Regions from separate parts of the Clavibacter davisi genome, predicted to be linked through region 1. Evidence: predicted binding sites of a transcription regulator. Region 1 holds the regulator's gene; the other holds the start of a gene.
The links. Region 1 encodes HrcA, which represses chaperone genes, less so after heat shock. Its sites were predicted from a motif close to TTNGCACTCGNNNNNNNCGAGTGCNAA; they were not measured.

Region 1 (6,965 bases):
GCATGCCGTTCGGGCCGTTCCACCCGGAGGCGCCGGTGCGCGTCGTCTACACCGTCGAGGAGGCCGACCGCGTCGGCTTCGCCTACGGCACGCTGCCCGGCCACCCGTTCAGCGGCGAGGAGGCGTTCCTCGTCTCCCGGGAGCCCGACGGCAGCGTGTGGCTCACCCTCCGCGTCTTCTCCCGCCCGGCCTCGTGGCCGCTGCGGCTGGCGAGCCCCGTCCTCCGCGTCGTGCAGGGGATCTTCACGCGCAGGTACCTGCGCTCGCTGCACCCGGCGGTCGCCTCGGCCTGATCCGCGGCGCCGCGTGCTCCGCCCCTCGGGTGCCGGGATCAGCGCGCGGCGAGTCCGTCCAGGAACGCGAGCACCTCGTCGCGCCCGGCCCGGAGGTCCGGCACCACGAGCGCCGCGTGCGCGTCCGGGGCCCGCAGCGCGTCCACGTCATACGCCCCCGTCGCCACCGCGACGAACGGGAAGCCCGCCGCCTCCGCGGCGACGCCGTCCGCGGGGGTGTCGCCGATGATCACGACGGGCGCGCCGGCCAGCTCGGCGGCCGCCCGCCGGGTGAGGTCGCTGCGGATCCGGGCCTCGTGCCCGAACGCGGACGCGTCCCAGTCGAACAGGCCGACGTCGAGCCCGGCGCCGTCGAGCTTGTACCGGGCGCGGAGCGGCGAGTTGCCCGTGAGGAGCGCGTTCACCCAGCCGCGTGCCGCCACGTCGGCCACGAGCTCGGGGACGCCGACCGGCACGGTGCGGCGGCCAGGACCGTAGTGCTCGACCCGCGACAGCTCCTCGAGGTGCTGACGGACCGGCGCGTGCAGCGACTCGGGCAGGCCGTAGACGTCCAGGGTCTCCCAGATGATCTGCCCGTCGGTCTTGCCGTGCGCGTGCACCGTGCGGTCCACGAGCGGCTCGCCCGCGGCCAGCTCGATCGCGCGGTGGTACATGCTGCCGGAGCGCGGGCTGTTGTGGAGGAGCGTGCCGTCGACGTCCCAGAGGACGTGGAGGGGCCGGGGCGTGGGGGCGTCGGTCATGCGCCCATCCTGCCGGAGGCCGCTGCACGGACCGGCCTCCGCGCCGGGGGATGATGGACGGATGCCGTCCGCCCTGCCCCTCGCCGATCCCGCCCCCGCCGACGGCCTGCTGCCCGCCTCCGCGTCCGCGGGCGCCGACGAGCGCGCGTTCGGCGTCTACCTGCACGTGCCGTTCTGCCGCGTGCGCTGCGGCTACTGCGACTTCAACACCTACACGGCGCCCGAGCTCCGGGGCGTGAAGCAGTCGGACTACGCGTCGCAGGCCGTGCAGGAGGTGCGGTTCGCCGGATCCGCCCTCCGCGACTCCGGCGTACCCGCACGGCCCGCCTCCACCGTGTTCCTCGGCGGCGGCACGCCCACCCTCCTGCCGGTGGAGGACCTGGTGCGGATGCTCGACGCCGTGCGCGAGACGTGGGGCATCGCGGAGGGCGCCGAGGTCACGACCGAGGCGAACCCCGACAGCGTCGACGACGCCTACCTCGCGGCCCTCGCGGCGGGCGGCTTCACGCGCGTCTCGTTCGGCATGCAGTCGGCCGTGCCGCGCGTGCTGGCGACGCTGGAGCGCACGCACGACCCCGCCCGCATCGCGCCCGTCGTCCGCGGCGCCCGCGCGGCCGGGCTCGAGGTGAGCCTCGACCTCATCTACGGCACGCCGGGGGAGAGTATCGACGACTGGCGCGCCTCGCTCGAGCAGGCGATCGCCCAGGAGCCCGACCACCTGTCCGCGTACGCGCTCATCGTGGAGCCCGGCACGAAGCTCGCGCGGCAGATCCGCCGCGGCGAGGTGCCCGAGCCCGACGAGGACCTCCAGGCCGACATGTACGAGCTGGCCGACCGCATGCTGGGCGAGGCCGGCTACGAGTGGTACGAGGTGAGCAACTGGGCCCGCGGCGGCCGCCGCAGCCGCCACAACCTCGCGTACTGGCAGGGCCACGACTGGTGGGGCGTCGGACCCGGCGCGCACAGCCACGTCGGCGGCGTGCGCTGGTGGAACGTGAAGCACCCGGCCGCCTACGCCGACCGCGTGCTCGCGGGCGCCTCCCCGGGCGCCGGCCGCGAGAACCTCGACGACGCCACGCGCGAGGTGGAGCGGGTCCTGCTCGGGGCGCGGATCCGCGACGGCCTGTCCATTCCCACCCTCACCGTCGAGGGGCGCCGCCAGGTCGCCGGGCTCATCGCCGACGGCCTCGTGGACCCGCGCGCCGCCCTCGCGGGCACCCTCGTGCTCACCCTGTCGGGGCGGCTCCTCGCCGACGCCGTGGTCCGCCGCCTCCTCGAGGACTGACACGGGCCGTGGTCCGCCGCCTCCTCGAGGCCGGCGCGCACCGCCGCCGGGTCAGAGGACGACCGCGCCCACCTCGTCGCCCGCCTCGCGCTCGGCGTCGCTGCGCTCCACGCAGAACTCGTTCCCCTCCGGGTCGGCGAGCACGACCCACCCGCTGCCGTCCGCGTTCCGCCGGTCGGCGACGAGCGTCGCGCCGAGGGCGAGCACCCGGTCGACCTCCTCGTCGCGCGTGCGGTCGTCGGGCGCCAGATCGAGGTGCACCCGGTTCTTCGCCGTCTTCGGCGCGTCCGTGCGCTGCAGGATGATGCCGAGGCCCGACACCGGGTCGCCGAGCCACGCCGCGTCCTCGTCGGGGCGGTTGGGCTCGTCCGGATCCTCCGCGAAGCCGGTGACGCCCGCCCAGAAGAGCGAGAGCGCGTGCGGGTCCCGGCAGTCCACGGCGACGTGGCGGATCCTGGCGCTCATCGGTCCCCGACTACTTGATCCACCGGATGTTGAGCGGGTAGCGGTAGGGCCGACCGCCCTGCACGCGCGCGCCGCCGATGATCGCGAACACGATGTTGACCACGACGACCGCGAAGATCACGAGGCCGAGCAGCACGGAGATGAGGATCCCGAGGAACGGGATGACCACGAAGACGGCCTGGAGCACGTTGAGGATGACGAGCACGCCGGCGACGTTGATCGTCCAGTTCGTCGCCTCCTTGCCCTCCTGGTCCGTGAAGCGACCGCGTTCCCGGAACACGAGCCAGACGATGAACGACGGCACGATGAGGATCGCGAGGAAGTGCGTCAGCGACGCCCACAGCCGGTCCTCGCCCGGGGTGAGGGGGGCGGGGGCGCCGTAGGGGTGGGGATCGGGTGCGGACATCGCGGGCCTCTCGGTGCACGGCACGGGCCGACGGCCGGTGGATCGCGCGGGATCGTGTGGGTGGTGCCCGGCCTCGCCCGGCCCCACCACGCTACCTCCGCCGACGCGCGACCGGCAATGCCGGGCCGTCGGATCCACGCGGTACGATTGGCAGTCAGAACCGACGAGTGCCAGGAGGGAGCCGCCATGGTCTCGGAACGCGGACTCGACGTCCTCCGGGTGATCGTGCAGGACTACGTGTCCTCCCGTGAGCCCGTGGGCTCCAAGTCCATCGTGGAGCGCCACGCCTTCGGCGTCTCGGCCGCCACCATCCGCAACGACATGGCCCTGCTCGAGGAGGAGGAGCTCATCGCGGCGCCGCACACCTCCTCGGGACGCGTGCCGACGGACAAGGGCTACCGGCTCTTCGTCGACCAGCTCGCGGACGTGCGCCCGCTCACCCCGGCGCAGCGCCAGGCCATCCACGTGTTCCTCGGCCAGTCGGTCGACCTCGACGACGTGCTCGCGCGCACCGTGCGGCTCCTCGCGCAGCTCACCAACCAGGTCGCGCTCGTGCAGTACCCGTCGCTCGCGACGAGCCACGTGAAGCACGTCGAGCTGGTCGCGCTGTCGGCCACGCGCGTGCTCACCGTGCTCATCACCGACACGGGCCGCGTCGAGCAGCGCGTCGTCGAGCTCCAGGGCGATCCCGACCAGGAGTTCCTCGCGGCCATGCGCACGCGGGTGAACGCGGCCGTCGGCGGTCTCGGCCTCGCCGAGGCGGCCGCACGCCTCGAGACCCTGGCCGACGAGGTGGAGCCCGCCCAGCGGGCCGCCGCCGCGGCTCTCGCGGGCACGCTCGTCGAGCAGGTGCTCGCGAACCGGCAGGAGCGCCTGCTGCTCGCCGGATCCGCGAACCTCGCCCGCACCGAGCGCGACTTCCCGGGCAGCATCTCGCCCGTCCTCGAGGCGATCGAGGAGCAGGTGGTGCTCCTGCGCCTGCTCGGCGAGATGGAAGCCGACCAGCACGGCGTCTCCGTGAGCATCGGGCGGGAGAACGCCCCGTTCGGGCTCGGCGAGACGAGCGTGCTCACCAGCGGCTACAGCTCGTCGGGAGGCGTGCTCGCGCGCCTCGGCGTGCTGGGCCCGACCCGCATGGACTACTCCACCAACATGGCGTCGGTGCGCGCGGTCGCGCGCTACCTCTCGCGCCTGCTCGAGGAGCGGTGACGCCCGCACGCCGGCGCACCGCCCCTGTTCCCCACGACCATCACCACCGAAGGGCCCGACGTGGCTGACCACTACGAAGTACTGGGCGTGAGCCGCGAGGCGACGTCCGAGGAGATCAAGAAGGCGTACCGCAAGCAGGCGCGCCAGCTGCACCCGGACGTCAACGACGCCCCCGACGCCGCCGAGCGGTTCAAGCTCGTGACGCACGCGTACGACGTGCTGTCCGACCCGCAGCAGCGCCAGCAGTACGACCTCGGCCCGCAGGCCGGGTTCGGCGGCGGCGGCCAGGGCTTCGGCGGGTTCGGCGACATCTTCGAGACGTTCTTCGGCGGCCAGCAGGGCGGAGGGGGGCGCGGTCCGCGCTCGCGCCAGGAGCGCGGCCAGGACGCGCTCCTCCGCGTCGAGGTCGAGCTCGAGGAGGTCATCTTCGGCGTGCACCGCGACCTCGAGATCGACACGGCCGTCGTGTGCGACACGTGCCACGGATCCTGCGCGCAGCCCGGCACGAGCGCCGTCACGTGCGACATCTGCCGCGGCTCCGGCAGCATCCAGCGCCAGGTGCGCTCGCTCCTCGGCAACGTCATGACGTCGAGCCCCTGCGGCACCTGCCGCGGCTACGGCACCGTCATCCCGCACCCCTGCCCCACGTGCGCCGGCCAGGGCCGCGTCCGCGCGCGCCGCACGGTGCCGGTCGACATCCCGGCCGGCGTCGATACGGGCCTCCGCCTCCAGATGCCGGGCTCCGGCGAGGTCGGCCCCGCGGGCGGACCGAACGGCGACCTCTACCTGGAGATCAAGGTCGCGCACCACGACGTCTTCAGCCGCAACGGCGACGACCTGCTCGCCACGGTCGAGGTGAGCATGGTCGACGCGATCCTCGGCAGCGACGCGCGCATCGAGGCGCTCGACGGCGCGGTGGACCTCGAGCTCCGCCCCGGCATCCAGAGCGCCGAGATCATCACGGTGCGAGGCCGCGGCGTGACGAAGCTCCGCGGCTCGGGGCGCGGCGACCTCAAGATCGGCATCCAGGTGGTGACGCCGCAGAAGCTCGACCACAGGGAGCGCGACCTCATCCAGCAGTTCGCGAAGCGCAACAAGGCTCCCGCGCCCCACCTCGCGCACTTCCAGCAGGGCCTCTTCCAGAAGCTCCGCGACCGCTTCCTCAACGTCTGACCGTGGCGCACTTCCACCTCGCGGACGACCTCGGTGACGGTGACCTGGCCGTCGGCCGGGTCGTCGCGCTCGGCGCCGCGGAGTCGCGCCACGCGGTCACCGTCGGCCGGATCCGCGCGGGCGAGGGCCTGCTCGTCGGCGACGGGCGCGGGACGATCGCGTCGTGCACCGTCACGACCGCGGATCCGCAGCGGCTGGAGCTGCGGGTCGACGGTGTCGAGGAGCACCCCGAGCCGTCGCCGCGCGTCGTGCTCGTGCAGGCGCTCGCGAAGGGCGATCGCGACGAGCTGGCTGTGCAGGCCGCGACCGAGCTGGGCGTCGACGCCGTGATCCCGTGGCAGGCGCAGCGCTCCATCTCCCGCTGGGAGGGCGCCAAGGTCGCCAAGGGGCGGGACCGCTGGCGCGCGATCGTGCGCGAGGCCGTGAAGCAGTCCATCCGCCCGCGCGTGCCCGGCGTGGAGGGGCTCGCGACGACGAAGGACCTCGCGCGGATGGCCGCCACCGCCCGCGTGCTCGTGCTCGACCCGACCGCCGCGACGCGGCTGTCCGCGCTCGACCTCGCCGCCCCCGCCGAGGCCGAGGCGACCGACGTGCTCCTCGTCGTGGGACCCGAGGGCGGCATCAGCCCGGCGGAGGTCGAGGTGCTCCGGGAGGCCGGGGCGATCCCGGTCGCGCTCGGCTCGGGCATCCTCCGCACGTCCACCGCAGGACCCGCAGCGCTCGCGCTCGTGAACGCGGCCCTCGGGCGATGGTGACGTCGCGGGCGCCGCGTAGGCTGGACGCATGAGCGAGACCCGAGAGCCCACCGTCTTCGAGCGCATCGTCGCCCGCGAGATCCCGGCCGAGATCGTCGCGGAGACCGAGCGCGTGATCGCGTTCCAGGACATCGCCCCGAAGGCCCCCGTCCACGTCCTGGTCGTGCCGAAGACGGCCGCGTACCGCGATGTCGTCGAGCTCGCCGCGGGCGACCCGGGCCTCCTCGCGGAGGTCGTCGACCTCGCGTCGCGCATCGGCGCCGAGCGGGCGGGCGGGCAGTTCCGCCTCGTCTTCAACACGGGCGCGGCGGCCGGCCAGACGGTCTTCCACGTGCACGCGCACGTGCTCGCGGGCTTCGGCCAGGGGGACCATGTCGGGTTCTGACCCGCGGGGCGGCGCGTCCGCGGAGGAGGAGCGCGTCGAGCAGACGGCGACGATGGACGGCGTGCTCATGGTGCGCCTCCTCGGGCCGCAGGACCGGCTGCTCCGGCAGATCGAGCGCGAGCACCCGGACGTCGACGTCCGGGTCCGCGGCAACGAGATCACGCTCGTCGGCACCCGGGCGGACGTGGCGTCGGCCCGTCGGCTCATCGACGAGGTCGTGGCGATGGTGGAGGACGGACAGCACGTGGAACCGC
Region 2 (6,965 bases), 600 kb from region 1:
CGACCTGGCGGACCCGCCGGTCGCGCGGGTGCGGCTGCCGCTCGACGTGCCCGCCCGCGGCGAGCGCGTCGATCACGTACGTCATCTGAGTCTTGTCGATGCCGAGGCGCTGCGCGAGCGCGAGCTGCGACGACGGCTCCTCCGTGGTGATCGCGACGAGCACCTGGTACCCGCGCGGGCCGCCCGGCACGTCCGCGACGGCGGTCTGCGCCGTGCGCACGAAGCCCTGGTAGACGGCCTGGATGGACCAGCCGAACTGCGTCTCGATGCCGCCGGAGCCCCAGTCGATGCCGGACGCGTCCACGTCGGGGTCGTGGTCGGCGCGGTCGCGGGTCGCGGAGGAGGAGGAGGTCATGGGGAGAACGTACCCCCAGAAGATCGTCTTTTGCAAATACGATCTTCGCGCGCGATGGATGGCCGGCGCGCAGCACCGCCCCCGGCTCAGCCGCCGAACGGCCGCAGCGACACCGACTCGAGCGTGCCGTCGCGCGTCTGGTCGACCACGAGGCGCACGGCGCGCGCGACCGACGCGGGCTCGAGGTACCGCGTCTCGTCGTACTCCCCGCCCTCCTTGGCGCGGAGCTCACGTTGCATGTCGGTGGCGACGCGTCCGGGGTGCACGCTCGAGACGCGCACGCCGTGCGGTCGCTCCTCCTCGCGCAGGGCGTCGCCGAGCGCGCGGAGGGCGAACTTGGATCCCGCGTACACGCCGCCCGTGGGGTTGGCCGTGAAGCCGGATCCGGAGTTGACGAGCACGACCTGCCCGCGGGCCGCCCGGAGCGCGGGCAGCAGCACGCGCGTCACCTCCGCGACGGCGAAGACGTTGACCTCGAAGACGCGGCGCCACTCGTCGACGGGCGTCTCGGCCACGGCGTCGCCGCCGATCACGCCGGCGGAGTGCACGAGCACGTCGAGGCGGTCGAGGGCCGGCACGAGGCCGGCGAGGCCGCCCGCGGCGAGGTCGGCCGGCCAGCCGACCGCGTCGGGCAGGGAGGCGGCGAGCGCGTCGACGGCGGCGCGGTCGCGGCCGTGCACGATCACGCGGTGGGTGCGGGCGAGGTCCTCCGCGACGGCGCGGCCGATGCCGCGGGTGGCTCCCGTGACGAGGGCGACGGGGCGGGCGTGGTCGGTCATGGATCCTCCTGGGTCGCGGTCCTCCAGGCTACCGACGGGCGCCGGGCCCGCGACGGCCGCGGCTGGCCGCGGAACGCGACGGGTCGGGAGCGCTCCGCACCATGACGTAGCGTGAAGAGGCCCGCCGCCCGGCGGCCCGCCGCCCGAGAGGATCCGCCCGTGCACGCCCGCTTCCCCGCCAGCCTCGAGGTGCTGCGCCAGGAGGCCCGCGACGAGCTGGACGCCGTGATCGAGCACCGCTGCCGGAACGGCGACGACCCCTGGGAGGTCATCCCGCAGCTGCCGACCGTGGACGAGCACGTGGTCGCGACCCTCCGCCAGGACGCGCTCGAGGCCGACGGGATGGCCGAGGAGCTCGCCCGCGTGCGGCACCCGTCGGCCGAGCCGGGCGTGGTCGCGCGCTTCGAGTACGGGCTGCTGCGCGCCATCGCGCTCGAGCACCCGGACCTCTCGCGTGCGGTCTGGACGCTCATCGGCCGCATGGAGCGCGACCTGCGCCGACGCGCCTGAACCGGTGATGAGAGCGGTATTCGCCCTCGGCGAACGCCTTGGCACTCCCCCACCCCGAGTGCTAATCTGAACGCAGTTGAGCCGAGGGGGCTCAACCCCGGAGATCATCACCGCAGATCATCAGAGGAGTCGAGCATGAACATGACCTTCGATCCGTTCCGCGAGTTGGACCGCGCGATGGGCGCGCTGGCCGAGACCCGCCAGGCGAACCGGCCGATGCCCATCGACCTGCACCGCGAGGGCGACACCTACGTGCTGGCCGCCGACCTCCCGGGCATCGACCCGGGCTCGGTCGACATCGACGTGGACGGCCAGCTGCTGACCATCCGCGCTGAGCGAACTCTCGCCGGCGACCAGAACGTCCGCTGGCTGACGCGCGAGCGCGTGGCCGGCACGTTCCTCCGCCAGCTCACGCTCGGCCAGGGCATCGACACCGAGCGCATCTCGGCGCACTACGCCAACGGCGTGCTCAGCGTCACCATCCCGGTGAGCGAGCGGGCGAAGCCGCGCAAGATCGCGGTCACGTCCGACGAGCCGCAGGGCCAGGAGGGCCGCACGCTGACGGTGGAGCAGGGCGCGCACGCCGCGAGCTGATCCGCCCGGGCGCGTGAGGCGCCGCACACGACGAGGAGCCGTCGTCCGCACCCGCGGGCGGCGGCTCCTCTCGCGTCCGGGCGCGTGCCCGGCCGGCCCGACGCGTCAGCCGATCCGCGGCCGCAGCCCCGCGTGGATCGCGAGCGGATTGCGCAGCGAGCCGTGGATCTGCATCACCGGCGCCTGGAGGTCCACCATCCGCCGGTTGTCGCGCAGCTGCAGCCGGTTGAGGCACGAGCGGTCGAACGACGGCGTGAACAGGTCGAACCGGGAGAAGCGCTCCGCGAGCTCCGGGTGCGCACGCTCGTGGTCGGCGAGCGCCTCCGCCGCGACGCGCCACAGGCCGTCGGGGCCGAGGTCGTCGCGGTCCTCGACGAGCGCGGCCGCGAACCGCAGGAACCCGTCCATCACGTCGGTGAAGACCGTGAGGGTGCGCTCGTCCTCGGGGATCTCCATGCGGATCCGCCGCACGTCCTCCGGGAGCTCGCGCTCCATGTCGAAGAGGGCGACCTCCTCGGCGATGTCCTTCATCAGCACGCGGACGACGACGTGGTCGCGGAGCACGAGGATCACGTTCTCGCCGTGCGGCATGAACGCGAGGTCGTGCGCGATCAGCGCGTGCGCGAGCGGCACGAGGTAGGCGTCGAGCCAGCGGCGGATCCACGCCGCGGCGCCGATCCCGGACGCGTCGATGAGCGCGTCCAGCACGCTCGACCCTTCCGCGTCCACGTGCAGCAGGCTCGTCATGCTCATCAGCCGCTCGCCCTCGGCGAGACCCGGGACGGGCGACTCGCGCCAGAGCGCCGACAGCATCTTGCCGTGGGAGTGCCCGGGCGGCAGCGCCGAGTCGACCCGGGCGTCGCGCACGCCGACGGACGCGACCTCGCGGAGGATCCCGAAGCCGAGGCGCGCGAACTCGTCGTCGCCCGTCACGAGCGCGTGCACCCAGTCGTTGATCGCCGGGGTGACCGCCATGTAGGCCGGCGACAGCCCGCGCGTGAACCCCATGTTGAGGATCGACAGCGACGTCTTCACGTAGCAGCGTTCCGGGGTCGTGCGGTTCGCCCACGTGCGGATCGACTGCTGGGCGCCGTACTCGTCGTCGCCCGTGCCGAGGAGCACGATGTCGCGCGTCGCGATCAGGCCGGCGAAGGTGACCGTGACGACGTTCTCCCACTGCCAGGGGTGCACGGGCACGAGGACGCGCTCCGCCGGGTCGATGCCGTGGTCCGCCATCCGCGCGCGGAACCGCCCGCGGACGACCGGGCCGAGCTCCGCGTCGAGGAACGCCTCCCGGTCGAGGCCGTCGACCGAGGCGAAGTGCGCGAGGCGCTCGTGCACGGCGAGCCAGAGGATCCGCACGTCCTCCCCCGCCTCGGGCGCGTACCGGTCGTGGTCGTCGAGGTCGAAGCCGATGCGGCCGTTGGTCGCGACGAAGCAGGGGTGGCCCTCGTCCATCGTCGACTCGACCTCGGCGTAGGACGCGGTGAGGAGGCCGCGGGCGTCGGGCACGTCGCGGAGTCTCGAGAACGCGGCGGCCGAGAGCGTGCTCTGGATCTCGTCGAGGTAGACCGGCAGCACCTCGTCGGTGATGCCGAGGCGGTCGCGGAGGTCGAGCACCAGGTCGATGGCGTCGAGGGCCGCGGGCTCGCCGTCGACCGTGCGGCGGATGCTCGCCTCGTCGACGTCCCAGTGGTCGAGCTCGAGGATCCTGGCCCGGTACGCGTACGCGCTGCGGCCGTCGGCGCTCGCGACGCGGTAGTCGGCCCAGGCGCGCGGGTCGTGCGGCGTGCGGGGTGCGCCGGGTGCCCGCTCCGGATCCACGCGCTCGGGCTCGACGAGCAGCTCGTGGGCGAACTCGGCGAGCGCCTTGCGCACGAGGTGGCGCGTGGCGGCGGCCCAGGCGTCGGGACGGAGGTGCGCGGCGGGGTGGACGCGCGGATCCGGCTCGGAGGTCCTCGACGCGGCAGCCGGCCGGGACTCGGGGTGGGTGTCGAGGGAGCGGTCGTGGGTGAGGGTCATGGCGTGTCCGTCCGTGGGGGTGGCGTGCGGGAGGGCGTCGTCGCGCGTGGCGACGCTGAGGAGCGCGTGCTTGGCGCCGAGGTCGACGACCCGGAGCGGCCGGAAGCCGACGAGCTCGTTGAGGCGCTGGATCCGGGTGTTCCGGACGTCGGGCTCGACGACGAGGCGCTCCACGGCCGGGTCCCGGAGCAGGTGCGCGACGACGTGCCGCATGACCGCGGTCGTGAACCCGGGCAGCGGGTCGCCGGCCGGCGGGGCGACGAGCAGGTGCATCCCGCGGTCGCCGGGGAGCGGATCCAGGTGCGCGCCGATGGGGTCGTCGGCCGGGTCGTACGCCTCCACGAGGAACGCGGGGACGCCGTCGTGGAGGCCGATCCAGGCCTCGCGCCGCGGATCCGCCGCGATGGACCGGTACTCGGCCCGCACGTCGTCGAGGGTCGCGTGCTCCATCTGCCAGAAGCGGGCGCGCGGTGCGGTGACCCAGGCGTGCACGAGGGCGGCGTCGCCGTCGGGATCGAGCGGGCGCATGTCGAGCCCGTTGCGGGGCTCGGCCCCGAGGTCCGCTCCGGCCGCGGCGTCCGCGTCGGGTGCGGCGGTCGAGGCGGGCGCGGGCGCGGGCGCGCTCACGCGAGCACCCCCGATCCGGCCGTGGGCGCGTCGTCCGGCAGCCCGAACTCCTGGAACGCGATCCGCTCCTCCACCGCGTACGTCTCGCGGCCCGTGATGGCGCGCAGGATCCGCGAGTTGCGGTGCGCCGTCATCCCGAGGTCGGGCGCCACGAAGCCGTGCGTGTGCACCTCCGCGTTCTGCACGAAGAGCGTGCCGGCGTCGTCGACCGTGTGCTCGCGTGCCACGTCGAGCCGGCCGCGCGCGTCACGGTGCACGCGGTCGCCGAGCCCGTCGAGGATCCGCGGGGCCTGTGCGTCGTACCCGCTCGCCATGATCACCGCGCCCGTCGGCCACTCGCGCTCGGCGCCCGTCTCCGCATGCCGGAGCCCGAGGACCGCGCCGCCGTCCGGCGTCGCCCGGGACGAGACGACCTCCGCGTTGGTGAGCAGCCGCGTCGGCACGCCGGATCCTGCGTCGCCGCCGTGCGCCAGCCGCCCCTCCGCCCGCAGCGCGTCGAAGGCGAGCCGCTTCCGGTAGAGCGTGTGGAAGACGTCGTCGATGAGCTCGGAGTCGATCCCCTTGTAGAGGTTCCGCTGCTCGCGCAGGAGCACGTCGCGGGCCTCCGCGGGCAGGCCGAAGAAGTGGTCGCTGTACTCCGGGCTCGTCATCTCGAGCGTGAGCCGCGTGTACTCGAGCGGGAAGAACCGGGGCGAGCGCGTGATCCAGTCGATCCGGTACCCGCGGGAGTCCACGTCCTCGAGGAGGTCGCGGTAGATCTCGGCGGCGCTCTGCCCGCTGCCGACGACCGTGATCGCATCCCGCTCCTGCAGCGCGTCCTTGGCGCCGAGGTAGCCGGAGCTGTGCACGACGCCCGGGAGGTCGCGCACGGCCTCGGGCAGCCACGGCGGGGTGCCCACACCGACCACGAGGTTCCGTCCGCGGTGCACGTGCGCGCCGCCCGCGGAGTCGACCGACTCGACGACGTACGCGCCCGCGGCCTCGTCGTAGCGGATCGCCCGCACGTCGCGATCGAGCTCGATCCCCCGCGCGCGCTCCGCCGCCCACCGGCAGTACGCGACGTACTCGCTGCGGAGCACGAAGAAGTCCTCGCGGATGTAGAAGGAGTAGAGCCGCCCGGTGTCCTTGAGGTAGGCGAGGAACGAGAAGCGCGAGGTCGGATCCGCGAGCGTCACGAGGTCGGCCAGGAACGGCGTCTGCAGGTGCGCGCTCGGCAGCATCATGCCGGGGTGCCAGTCGAAGCGCGGCTTCCGCTCCAGCACGACGAGGTCGAGGTCGAGCGGATCCGCGAGGCACGCGAGCCCGAGGTTCGCCGGGCCGAGGCCCACGGCGACGACGTCGCGGATGCGGTCGGGCGCGCCGACCGATGTCGCGGCGCTCATCGGGCGACCTCCGCCACTGCGTCGACGGCACGGGCGGCGTCGGCGGCGTGGCCGGCCTCCGCAGCCACGGTGACGTCGCCCAACCCCGCGTCGAGCGCGTCCCCCGCCGCCACGACCATCCCGAGGATCTCGCGGATGTGCGCGTCCGTGGTCGCGGGGTTCAGCAGCGTGAGCTTCAGGTGCGCGCGCCCGCCGACGCGCGTCGCCGCGACCATCGCCCGGCCCGAGTCCTGGATCGCCTGCCGGATGCCGCGGTTCACGGCGTCCGAGCGGGCGCCCGCGTCGGGCCCCGCGGATCCGTCCCGCTCCCCCGCCGGCACGTACCGGAACACGAGCGCGCTGATCTCCGGGCGCACCACCACCTCGAGCGCCGGATCCCGCCGCATCGCGAGCCAGGTGCGGTCGGCGAGCGCGATGACGTCGTCGAGCATCCGTCCGACCCCGTCGGCGCCCACGGTCCGCAGCGTGAGCCACAGCTTCAGCGCGTCGAAGCGCCGCGTGGTCTGCAGCGACTTGTCGACCTGGTTCGGGATCTCCTCGTGGGCCCGGTCGGCGGGGTTCAGGTAGTCCGCGTGCAGGGTCGCGTGCCGGAGCGTGCGGCCGTCGCGCACGATCAGCGCGCTGGAGCTCACGGGCTGGAAGAAGGTCTTGTGGTAGTCGACCGTCACGGAGTCGGCGCGCTCGATCCCGTCGAGG

Region 2: a site for HrcA is predicted at 1,683-1,709, ahead of ACU4ZT_RS10965 (Hsp20/alpha crystallin family protein). Genes of this name have one in related genera too.

Annotation. Positions count from the first base shown of each region.
Region 1 is NZ_CP199882.1:1,716,455-1,723,419, forward strand. It holds gene ACU4ZT_RS08155 (DUF1990 domain-containing protein) at 1-293, shown strand, start outside; gene ACU4ZT_RS08160 (HAD family hydrolase) at 332-1,033, opposite strand; gene hemW (radical SAM family heme chaperone HemW) at 1,095-2,318, shown strand; gene ACU4ZT_RS08170 (VOC family protein) at 2,370-2,783, opposite strand; gene ACU4ZT_RS08175 (DUF4870 domain-containing protein) at 2,794-3,189, opposite strand; gene hrcA (heat-inducible transcriptional repressor HrcA) at 3,376-4,398, shown strand; gene dnaJ (molecular chaperone DnaJ) at 4,459-5,571, shown strand; gene ACU4ZT_RS08190 (16S rRNA (uracil(1498)-N(3))-methyltransferase) at 5,574-6,326, shown strand; gene ACU4ZT_RS08195 (HIT domain-containing protein) at 6,355-6,711, shown strand; gene ACU4ZT_RS08200 (PhoH family protein) at 6,698-6,965, shown strand, end outside.
Region 2 is NZ_CP199882.1:2,317,598-2,324,562, forward strand. It holds gene ACU4ZT_RS10950 (MarR family winged helix-turn-helix transcriptional regulator) at 1-355, opposite strand, end outside; gene ACU4ZT_RS10955 (SDR family oxidoreductase) at 442-1,134, opposite strand; gene ACU4ZT_RS10960 (hypothetical protein) at 1,294-1,644, shown strand; gene ACU4ZT_RS10965 (Hsp20/alpha crystallin family protein) at 1,780-2,238, shown strand; gene ACU4ZT_RS10970 (GNAT family N-acetyltransferase) at 2,344-4,887, opposite strand; gene ACU4ZT_RS10975 (lysine N(6)-hydroxylase/L-ornithine N(5)-oxygenase family protein) at 4,884-6,269, opposite strand; gene ACU4ZT_RS10980 (pyridoxal phosphate-dependent decarboxylase family protein) at 6,266-6,965, opposite strand, start outside.